2 regions of the Methylocystis sp. SB2 genome follow, and region 1 is predicted to be linked to the other one. Evidence: predicted binding sites of a transcription regulator. Region 1 holds the regulator's gene; the other holds the start of a gene.

Region 1 (5,372 bases):
GCTGTTCAATCGGATAGCCGCGATAAAGTAGAACGCCGGCTTCACCGTCGATAAAGGTGATCTTCGATTCGCATGACGCCGTCGCGGTGAATCCCGGATCGAAGGTGAACATGCCGGTTTCGGCGTAGAGATTGCGGATGTCCGCAACGGACGGCCCCAGCGTGCCATCCTTGATCGGCAAATCGACCGATCCGTCGCCGACTGTGAAGATAGCATTCTTCTCCGGCATACCCGCTCCCCTCTCAACCGCCCCCGCGCTCGCAACGAGCCGGATCGCGGCGCGACGCGCGCGAACGCTATGCATGAATTGCGTCACATTCGCGATGTCGTCGCTTTCACGCGCACGCCGATGCGTTGCATTCGGTTTGTTGTGCGGTGCAAAAAGCTATATCAACCGCAAGGGCTGTCAAGCGCGCGCCACGCGTTTCGCGCATGCCTCGCGAATAAGGGCGATGTGTTTCGCCGTGGCGCGGAAAACGGCGCGGCGCCGAAAATCGCGTCAGCGATTTTTACGCGCGCCAACGCCGCGGCGATGCGGGTTACGCCATAGCCGCCTGATCGGAAATTCGCGCAAGACTTTCCTCGCGCCCCAAAATTTCCAGCACGTCGAAAATGCCGGGCGAGGTCGCGCGGCCGGTGAGCGCGGCGCGCAAAGGCTGTGCGAGATCGCCCAGTTTGACGCCAAGCGCTGTCGCGAGATCGCGCACGACCGCTTCCGTCGTTGCGGCCGTCCAGTTCGGAAGCCCTGCAAGTTTCTCGACAAGCTGCGCAAGCCGCACGCGCGCTTCCGCCGAAAGCAGCTGCGCCGCCTTTGCGTCGAGCGACAGCGGACGCTGCGCGAAGAGAAAGCCCGCGCCGTCGAGAAGTTCGTTCAAAGTCTTCGCACGCGCCTTCAGGCCCGGCAAGGCGGCGCGCAACTGCCCACGCGTTCTGTCGTCGAGCGCCTGTGCGATGGCGCCGCCGCCTTCGAGATAGGGAAGCGTGGCGACGAGCAAATCCAACAGCTCGTCATCATCGCTATCGCGCAGATAATGGCCGTTCATATTTTCGAGCTTGGCGAAATCGAAGCGCGCCGGCGAACGGTGCACCTGCGCGAGATCAAACGACTCGACCATCTCCGGCGTCGTGAAGAACTCCTTGTCGCCCTGCGACCACCCCAATCGAACGAGGTAGTTGCGCAGCGCGGCCGGCAGATAGCCCATCCCGCGGTAGGCGTCGACGCCGAGCGCGCCATGGCGCTTCGAAAGCTTGGCGCCGTCCGGTCCGTGAATCAGCGGAATATGCGCGAAGGCCGGGATCGTCCACCCCATCGCCTGATAGATATGCGTCTGGCGCCCAGCATTGGTGAGATGATCGTCGCCGCGAATGATCTGCGTGACGCCCATGTCGTGATCGTCGACGACGACCGCGAGCATGTAGGTTGGCGCGCCGTCCGAGCGCAGCAGAATGAAGTCGTCAAGATCCTTGTTCTGAAAGACGACGCGTCCCTGCACGGCGTCATCGACGATCGTCTCGCCGTCCTGGGGCGCCTTGATGCGCACGACATAGGGCGCGCCGGCGGGCGCCTCGGCGGGATCGCGGTCGCGCCAGCGGCCGTCGTAGCGCCAAGGGCGCTTTTCCGCCTTAGCCTTCTCGCGCATCTCCTCGAGCTCCTGCGCCGTGGCGTAGCAGCGATAGGCGTGTCCCTGCGCCAGCAGCGCTTCGGCGACCTCGGCATGGCGCGCGGCCCGCGAGGACTGGTAGACGATGTCGCCATCCCATTCGAGGCCGAGCCACTGGAGGCCATCGATGATGGCGCCGATCGCCGCTTGCGTGGAGCGCTCGCGGTCGGTGTCTTCGATTCGCAGCATCATCCGCCCGCCGTGCTTCTTGGCGTAAAGCCAGTTGAACAGCGCCGTGCGCGCCCCGCCGATGTGCAGAAAGCCGGTGGGCGATGGAGCGAAGCGGGTGACGACCTGTGACATGAGCGCGGCGAATTCCTCGAATTGGGTCGGCCCGTCTAACACGGCGCACGCGAGGCGAACATAGTTCGTCACGATGATGGTTTAACCAAAGCGTGAACATATGGCTTGCGGAACGCAGTAAGAACCGATATCGTTCTGTTCATGATTTGTTTAGGTTATCGAGCCAGAAGCTGCGGCTCAGCCAAAATCAACGATTCGGCTTGCGGGGCGGTGCGGCGATGCTGACCAAAAAACAAAACGATCTGTTGCGCTTCATTCATGAACGTCTGAAGGAGTCGGGCGTGCCGCCGTCCTTCGACGAGATGAAGGACGCGCTCGACCTGCGGTCGAAATCGGGGATTCATCGGCTGATTCTCGCGCTCGAGGAACGCGGATTCATCCGCCGCCTGCCCAATCGCGCCCGCGCGCTCGAAGTTCTGCGTCTGCCTGAATCGGCCACGCCGCGCACCGCCGGCGGGCGCAACGGCAAGTTCTCGCCGTCCGTCATCGAGGGGAATCTCGGGCGCGTCCGGCCGCTCAGCGAACGTTTCGAGGACGAAGGCGACCATCAGGTCGCCATTCCGGTCATGGGGCGCATCGCCGCCGGCACGCCGATCTCCGCCATCCAGAATCGCAGCCACACCATCAGCCTGCCGCCCGACCTGCTCTCGAGCGGCGAGCACTTCGCGCTCGAAGTGCGCGGCGATTCGATGATCGAAGCGGGAATCCTCGACGGCGATACGGTCGTGATCCGCAAGCAGGACAGCGCCGACACCGGCGACATCGTCGTGGCGCTGATCGACGATGAGGAGGCGACGCTCAAACGTCTGCGCAAGCGCGGCGCCTCGATCGCGTTGGAGGCCGCCAATCCCGCCTATGAGACGCGGATCTTCGGCCCCGATCGCGTGCGCATTCAGGGCAGGCTCGTGAGCCTCCTGCGGAAATACTAACTTCTATGCGACGCCGTCATTGCGAGCGTAGCGACGCTATCCAGCGCTTTGACGCCGCCCCTGGATTGCTTCGTCGCGACGCTCCTCGCAATGACGCGTGAATTGCGCCGCCCTACTCCAGCGGCTCCATCGCGCGCGCATCTTCAGCGCTGCGCTCTTCATCGCTCAGCGGCGCCGTGAATCCTGACGTGCGGCGATTGCGGGGCGCCGGCGACCAGGGCCGATCCTCATCGATCGCGCGCGCCGTCGTCCATTCGACGCCCTCCGCCTTGAACCGCAAAGTCACTGCCCCGGTTTCCGATAGTCTGTGGCGATCGATCACGATCGGCGCCGCACAGCCCAATGGCGCGTAGAGAGGCGTCACGATGACGGCGGCGCGCGCGCAGTCTTCGAAGAAGCCGCCGCGCCCGGCGACGAGCGCGACAAAGCGGCCATTGACGGCCTTCGCCACGCAACCCGTGTCGTCGCAGGCGACGCCGCTCCTGGCGTCCGCGGACTGGCGCGCGTCTCCGTCCGCCCGCAACCATTGTTCCGCGGCGAAAGCGCTGGGCTTTTGCCCCAAGACGGCGAGCTGTCCGGACGGCAGGCGCAGCGCCGCCGATTCTCCCGTCGCCGGCACGGCGAGATCAAAAGGCGCGCCGCTCCTCGCGCCCATCAGTCCGATCAAGGCGAGAGGAATGGCGAGCGCGCGCCAGGCCCAAGTGCGCCAGAGCACGAGCGATAAGACCGCAAGCGAAAGGAAAAGGATCGCCCAGGGGGCAAAGGCTTTGACCGGCAGACTCGCGCCAGGGGCGCTCGCGATCAGCCCGGCGAGATAGGTCACGAGGTCGATGCCCAGCTTGAGATAGCGCCAGATGAAGCCGTCGAGGCCCAAGGGGTAAAGCGCGGCGCCGACGAGCGCGCAGGGAACGGCGAAGAATTCGATGATCGCCAGCGTCAGCGGATTGCCGATCAGCACATAGGGGCTGAGCTCATGAAAATCATTCGCCATGAAGGAAGCGGTCGCCGAGGTCGCACATAGCGTTGCGAAGATCGCCGCCCCGGGTCCATGCAGCAGGCGCTCGGCGACGCTTTCGCGAAGCGCGCCCAATCGCCCTCGCGGCGCGCGATCGTCGATGCGGCGCTTCGCGAGATATTCGCCGCGCCATTCGTACACGGCGATCAAGGCCGCCACCGCCGCGAAGGAGAGCTGAAAGCTCGCGCCGAGCAACGCCTCCGGCTCGACAGCGATGATGAAGAGCGCGGCAAGCGCCAGATTGCGCATCGACAGCGACGGCCGATCGAAGAGAACCGCCGCAAGCATGATGAGAGTCATCACGAGCGCGCGCTCGGTGCCGACGCGAGAGCCCGTGCCGATGTCGTAGAGAATGGCGCCGAGCATCGCGAGCGCCGCCGCCCATTTCTTGATCGGATAATTCAGCGCAAGCGTTTGCGACATCGCCAACAGGCGCCGAAAACCGACGAAGAAGATGCCCGCGACGAGCGTCATCTGAACGCCGGAAATGGTGATGATGTGAAATATGCCCGCCCGGCGAATGAGATTCTTGGCGTCGTCCGACAGCAAGTCGCGCTTGCCCGTCACCATGGCGGCGGCGATCGCGCCCGCATCGCCTTCGATGATTCGATAGACGCGCATCGCCAAGGCGTTACGCATATGGTCAACGTGCGCGAAAAAACGCAGCGAGAACGGCGCCGGTTCAGGCGGCGACATCGTCTCGATGCGTCCAAGCGCGTTGCCGACCGCGCCGATGCGCGCAAAAAAAGCGTCCCGCGCGAAATCATAGCCGCCGGGGAGCGCCGCCCCAGCCGGCGGCATCAGCCGCGCCTTTAAGGCTATGAAGTCGCCGGCTGAAAAATTCGGCTCGCCGCGCGTCGTCAGACGCACGCGGGCGGGAACGATGTCATCCGGAAAGCCTTCGGCGCTCGCGACGCGCAGGATAAAGCGCGCGCCGGCCCGGCGTAGATCCACCTCCTCGACGAAGCCGGTCAGCTCACCGATGCCAACGCGTGGAACGAGCGGCGCCGCGACGCGCGCCGTCCGCCAGGCGCCCGACGCAAATCCCAAGGCGATGAAAGCGAGCGTCAGAAAAAGCGCGTGGGCGCGGGCGTGCCGGCGCGTAAGCGCGGCCAAGACTGCAAAAGCGGCAAGCGCGCAAAGGCAAAGCGCCAGCGAAGGTTCACGCTCGGCCGAGAAATAGAGCACGACGCCGCCGCCTGACGCGACGACCAGCCAGAGAAACGGACGGCGTAGCGCCCGCTCCTGCTCCAGCGCTGTGCGCAAGGCCTCGGCCAATCCTCGCACACGCAGCGGAAAGACGCGCGATGAAAGATCGCGGCCGCGCTCCTCCCGTTCAGCGGTGCGTGAAATGTCGTTCAAGAATGACCGGCCCCGCACAAATACGGGAAAGAGCCTAGCGCCGACCGCGTCCCTTGTCTTGCGCCGCCTTACGGACTTGAACCGACGCTCGGCAGGGGGCGG
Region 2 (5,372 bases), 660 kb from region 1:
AGCTTGTCGCCCTGGCCGAGCGCCGCCGTCTCTTCGTCGAGGATCGCGAGGCCTCGCGCGAGCGTGGCGCGAAAGCGCGTTTCTTCGGAAAGCAGCGTATCGGCGATCAGCGACTGCGCGCGAACGAGCTCCGGATAGGCCTGGCCCATCTCGGCGACGAGCGTCGGCGCCAGCTTCCACATCAGCGGTTCTTTCGCGCCGAGCAGCTGCGCGTGCCGCATGGCGCGGCGCATGATTCGGCGCAGCACATAGCCGCGGCCTTCGTTCGACGGCGTGACGCCGTCGGCGACGAGGAAGGAGGAGGCGCGCAGATGGTCGGCGATGACGCGATGGCTCGCGCCCTGCGGGCCGTCGACCGGCGCGCCGGTGAAATCGGCGACCGCGCCGGTCAGCGCGCGGAAGAGATCGATGTCGTAATTGGAGGTCACGCCCTGCATCAGCGCGGCGATGCGCTCCAATCCCATGCCGGTGTCGATCGAGGGGCGCGGCAGCGGGGCGCGTTGCCCCGGCGCCACCTGCTCATATTGCATGAAGACGAGGTTCCAGAATTCCAGGAATCTGTCGCCGTCCTCGTCCGGACTGCCGGGCGGACCGCCTTTGAGCGTCTCGCCCTGGTCGTAGAAGATCTCCGAGCAGGGGCCGCAGGGACCGGTGTCGCCCATGCTCCAGAAATTGTCAGAACTGGCGATGCGGATGATCCGACTGTCGTTGAAGCCGGCGATCTTTTTCCACAGATCATAGGCCTCGTCGTCGTCGTGATAGACGGTGACGAGCAGCCGATCGACGTTGAGCCCGAATTCGCGCGTAATGAGGTTCCAGGCGAGTTCGATCGCGCCTTCCTTGAAATAGTCGCCGAAGGAGAAATTGCCCAGCATTTCAAAGAAGGTGTGATGGCGCGCGGTGTAGCCGACATTGTCGAGGTCGTTATGCTTGCCGCCGGCGCGCACGCATTTTTGCGCCGAGGCGGCGCGCGCATAGGCGCGCTTTTCGACGCCGGTGAAGACGTTCTTGAATTGCACCATGCCGGCGTTGGTGAACATCAACGTCGGATCATTGTGCGGCACGAGCGACGATGAGGCGACTTTCTCGTGCCCCTTGTGCGCGAAATAGTCGAGGAAGGCGGTGCGGATCTGGTTGACGCCACTCATGCGGTCACGGCTCGCGAATGCGCTCCCGTCGCCGAAGCGGCTTCTGCGCCGATGCGGGAGACGCGTTTAAACAATAACCTGGAGCGGCTTTTCGTTTCAACGAAACAGGGACGGCCCGAGGTTGCGGCGAAGGCTGCGGCAGGCGGCGCCGTCGCGCGCTTCGTCCTGCGCGATATGACAGTTTCGGGGGGAAACGGCAATGGCGAGGGGACCGTTAGGACCCCTGCGCTGTTCCAATCGCGGGCGCGCGAAGCGCCGCTTGACGCGCCGGCTGACTGCGACGCGTGAGCCGGCTAAGCCTCGCCCGCCTCGTTGTCATCGGGCGCGTCAAGAATACGCTCGGCGATCAGCCCGGCGTTCTCGCGGATCGCCTGTTCGATGCGCTGCGCGGCCTCGGGGTTTTGCTTCAAAAAGCTCTTGGCGTTCTCGCGGCCCTGGCCGAGCCTCTGGCTGTCGTAGGAGAACCAGGCGCCCGACTTCTCGACGACGCCGGCCTTGACGCCAAGATCGATCAATTCGCCGAATTTGGAGACGCCCTCGCCATACATGATGTCGAATTCGACCTGTTTGAACGGCGGCGCGACCTTGTTCTTGACCACTTTGACGCGGGTCTGGTTGCCGGTCGTCTCGTCGCGGTCCTTGATCGCGCCGATACGGCGGATGTCGAGCCGCACCGAGGCGTAGAATTTCAGCGCATTGCCGCCGGTCGTCGTCTCGGGCGAACCGTACATCACGCCGATCTTCATGCGGATCTGATTGATGAAGATGACGAGCGTGTTGGAGCGGGCGATCGAGGCGGTGAGCTTGCGCAGCGCCTGGCTCATCAGCCGCGCCTGCAGGCCGGGCTGCACGTCGCCCATCTCGCCCTCGATTTCGGCGCGGGGCGTCAGCGCCGCCACCGAATCGACGACGAGCACGTCGACGGCGCCCGAGCGCACCAGCGTGTCGGTGATCTCAAGCGCCTGCTCGCCGGTGTCGGGCTGCGAAATCAGGAGATCTTCGAGATTGACGCCCAGCTTGCGGGCGTAGATCGGGTCGAGCGCATGTTCCGCGTCGACGAAGGCGCAGACGCCGCCCAATTTTTGCGCCTCGGCGATGACATGCAAGGTGAGGGTGGTCTTGCCGGAGGATTCCGGCCCGTAGATCTCAACGACGCGGCCGCGCGGCAGGCCGCCGACGCCCAGCGCGATGTCGAGTCCCAGCGAGCCGGTCGAGATCGTCTCGATCTCAACGGCCTTCTGGTTCTTGCCGAGCCGCATGATCGAGCCTTTGCCGAAAGCGCGCTCGATCTGCGACAGAGCGGCGTCGAGCGCCTTGGTCTTGTCCACGGACGTCCCTTCCACGAGGCGGAGATTGGCTTGGCTCACGGCTGAAAATTCCTTCTGACAGGTTAGCTAGGCGCAGGCAATGCGGCTGCGAGGGGCGGGCCAAACGCGCCAAGGCGAGAAGGGGGACGGCGCGCTTGACCCTGACCTCCAGTGTGCACGATTTGTTCTTTTTGCCAAGTTCTTTTTTTGTTCGGGCTGGATCGAGCAGGTGATCTCGTTAAGCAAACAATTCGCGATCCCGAATCTTTCTGGCGTTTGTAAAGTCCTCAAGCCACCAAGGCTCCTCGGTCGGCGCGCGAGGCGGTCTAGCCAGCTTAAGTTGCTTCCTGGCGGCGGCGGCCTCCTCTTGCGCCACCCTGAAATGGTAGTGATCGAAGATGCGTATCGCCTCAATGACGTAGGAAACGGCGATGCGCCGATCCCGGATCAGGAGAAGATTTTCTCCATTCTTCAGATCGGCAGGGGAGGAGAAGTTATAGGATCCCAGATAAACGCGAGCGCTCGGTTTATCGAAATCGATAACGAGGAATTTATGGTGCATTCGGATGCCCCCTCCACCCGTGGGCTCCTCCGAAAAGGGTTCCGGAACGTTCTTGCCCAGCTTCTCAGGGAAAACCGGGGCGACGTTGCCGTCAGGCTTCTGCAAATCGATGCCGCCGACTTCGCGATCCGAAATGCCGTAAACAAAAAGGGCGTCGTCCTCGGTGACCTTTTTTATCGCATCGAATATCGGCCCCGGCGTCTGATACAGAAACGCCAGCGAATAAAACAAACACGAGGTGGTTTTATCGTGGATGTCATCAGCGACCTTCTTCAGTAGGGCGTTCTTGGTCGCGTGCGGCGAAAATGATAGTTTCGCGTCGATATCCGGCAAGTCCAGGTCGCCCCATTTGGCGCAATCGGTTTGGCCAAAGACTCTGGCTTCATCGGACTGCCAATAATTTTGGAAAGCTGCGCGAGATTGCTTTACTGCGCTCTTTCCTTGCAACACAAGCGCATTGTTGGATTGAACATAAAACCCGCGCCAACTGAAATTGGTCGAGCCACAAACGACCTTCTTCAGCTTGGAGCCGTCGACAACGATCGTCTTGTTGTGTTGAAGGCTGGCCATGTGCTGACGCTTGACATTATCGGCGCCAGCCGAAGCCATTAGCCGTTCTGCAGCCTCGTTCTCGCTGGAGCCCTCTTCGCCGTGATCCTTGCTGTCATCAATGATGATTTTCAGCCGCTTCCCTAGTTTCTCGAGACGCGACACGATTTCAGGCAAGTTCAGATCATACGCTACAACGAACACCTGCGCCTTCCGATCCGCAATCGCCTCATCAAGCGTTTCGAGGATTGCGTCGCGCGCCTCGAACCCCATCCATCGGTATGCTTCAGACGCCTTCGGATGAGTCGGCGCGAAGTCGAGCCCTTCTGCGGCCTTGCCCGGCAATAGTTTTGAGATAGGACCTGCCGACTCATATCTGTCGACGAACGCTTGAGATGACACAAAGCCGCGGGTGAATGTAACGTTGAGCACGTCCGGATAGGTTTCGCGCCGCAACTCTATCGCGGCTTCCTGCGCTACGCCGTAACTGAGCTCATCGAGCTCGTTCATGAAGACCGGCGTCACCCGATAGACGAATTCTCCCGAAAGCTCAGCGTTACGCGGAAAATGAACCCATCGGAACTTCTGGATCGGTGACCGCATGGTCGTTAGACTGGCTGGATCAATCGAACCATCATTGGCTGGAAACCCCAACCGGTTCTTCAATGCAAAAAAACGATCGCCACCGGGTTCTTTGTATTCGATGGCGAAGCCGACAAACTCGTTTGGTGGTCTGCCTTTCTTCCAATTCATCGCAATCAGCGTCATGCCATCTCCCCGGTGGAGCTTTAATGTAAAAAGCGCTTCAGAATTTTTGCCGCTAACCTGAAAATCACTTGCCATCGGAATCTCCCTCAGTAGAGAATAGCAATCAGTTCGAGCATCTGTATTTGTCACCTCGGCGACAAATAGGCTTATTGATATTATTGCGTAATTAGTACTGCAAGTTGCGGCCGCTCCGAATGGCTGAAGCCCGACCCGCCGCAGGATAAAACCTAGAATTAAGTCACGTCTGCCGAGAACCTCAAAAAATCATGCCCTCTGAAACTCCCGCCTCACCGCCCGCGCTTCCTCCCTTCCGCGAGCGGGCGCCCTGGTTTGGCGGCGATCTGCAGACGTTGCGCAACATCATCATCGGCGGGCCGCCGGAGCTTCCCGGCGGCGAGCGGCTGCTGCTCGCCATGCCCGATGGCGATCGTCTCGCGGCGCGGCTCGACCGGCCGGGCGCGGAGACGAACGCGCCGCTCATCGTTCTGACGCATGGGCTCGCCGGCTCCGAATCCAGCCGGCATGGAATGGCCACGGCGCGCTATCTCGTGAGCCAAGGCTGGCCGGTGCTGCGCCTCAATCTGCGCGGCGCCGCGCCCTCGCGCGCCACCTCGGGCGGGCGCTACCACGCCGGCAAGACCGAGGATCTCGTCGCGGCGCTGCGCGGCCTGCCGGCGGAACTCGTCAGTCGCGGCATTGTGCTCATCGGCAATTCGCTCGGCGGCAATCTCGTGCTGAAATTCATGGGCGAAGGCGGCCATGGGTTGCCGGTTCTCGCCGCCGTCGCCGTGTCGACGCCGATCGACCTCGCGGCGTCCTGCGCCCGGCTGATGGCGCGGCGCAATTTCGTCTATCATCGCTACATGCTCGATGAGATGAAACGCGAAGCGCTGGCGCCGAGCGCCGCGCTCACCGCCGCCGAGCGCGCCGCGATCGCCGGTGCCCGAACGCTTTACGAATTCGATGATCGCTTCGTCGCGCCGCATTTCGGCTACCGGGGCGCGCCGGACTATTACGAATCCAACGCCGCGAAGAATT

The links. The regulator LexA, encoded in region 1, represses DNA repair genes until DNA is damaged. The targets are predictions, from matches to a motif close to TGTTCNNNNTGTGTTCNG.
Region 2: recA (recombinase RecA) is a predicted target of LexA. The motif match lies at 2,653-2,670, and genes of this name have one in related genera.

The regions. Positions count from the first base shown of each region.
Region 1 is NZ_CP187401.1:547,197-552,568, forward strand. Features, by position in the region: gene ACPS74_RS02775 (citrate synthase) at 1-229, opposite strand, end outside; gene gltX (glutamate--tRNA ligase) at 540-1,964, opposite strand; gene lexA (transcriptional repressor LexA) at 2,183-2,893, shown strand; gene ACPS74_RS02790 (ComEC/Rec2 family competence protein) at 3,006-5,270, opposite strand.
Region 2 is NZ_CP187401.1:1,206,595-1,211,966, reverse strand. Features, by position in the region: gene alaS (alanine--tRNA ligase) at 1-1,148, opposite strand, end outside; gene recA (recombinase RecA) at 1,442-2,515, opposite strand; gene ACPS74_RS06030 (phospholipase D-like domain-containing protein) at 2,694-4,409, opposite strand; gene ACPS74_RS06025 (YheT family hydrolase) at 4,601-5,372, shown strand, end outside.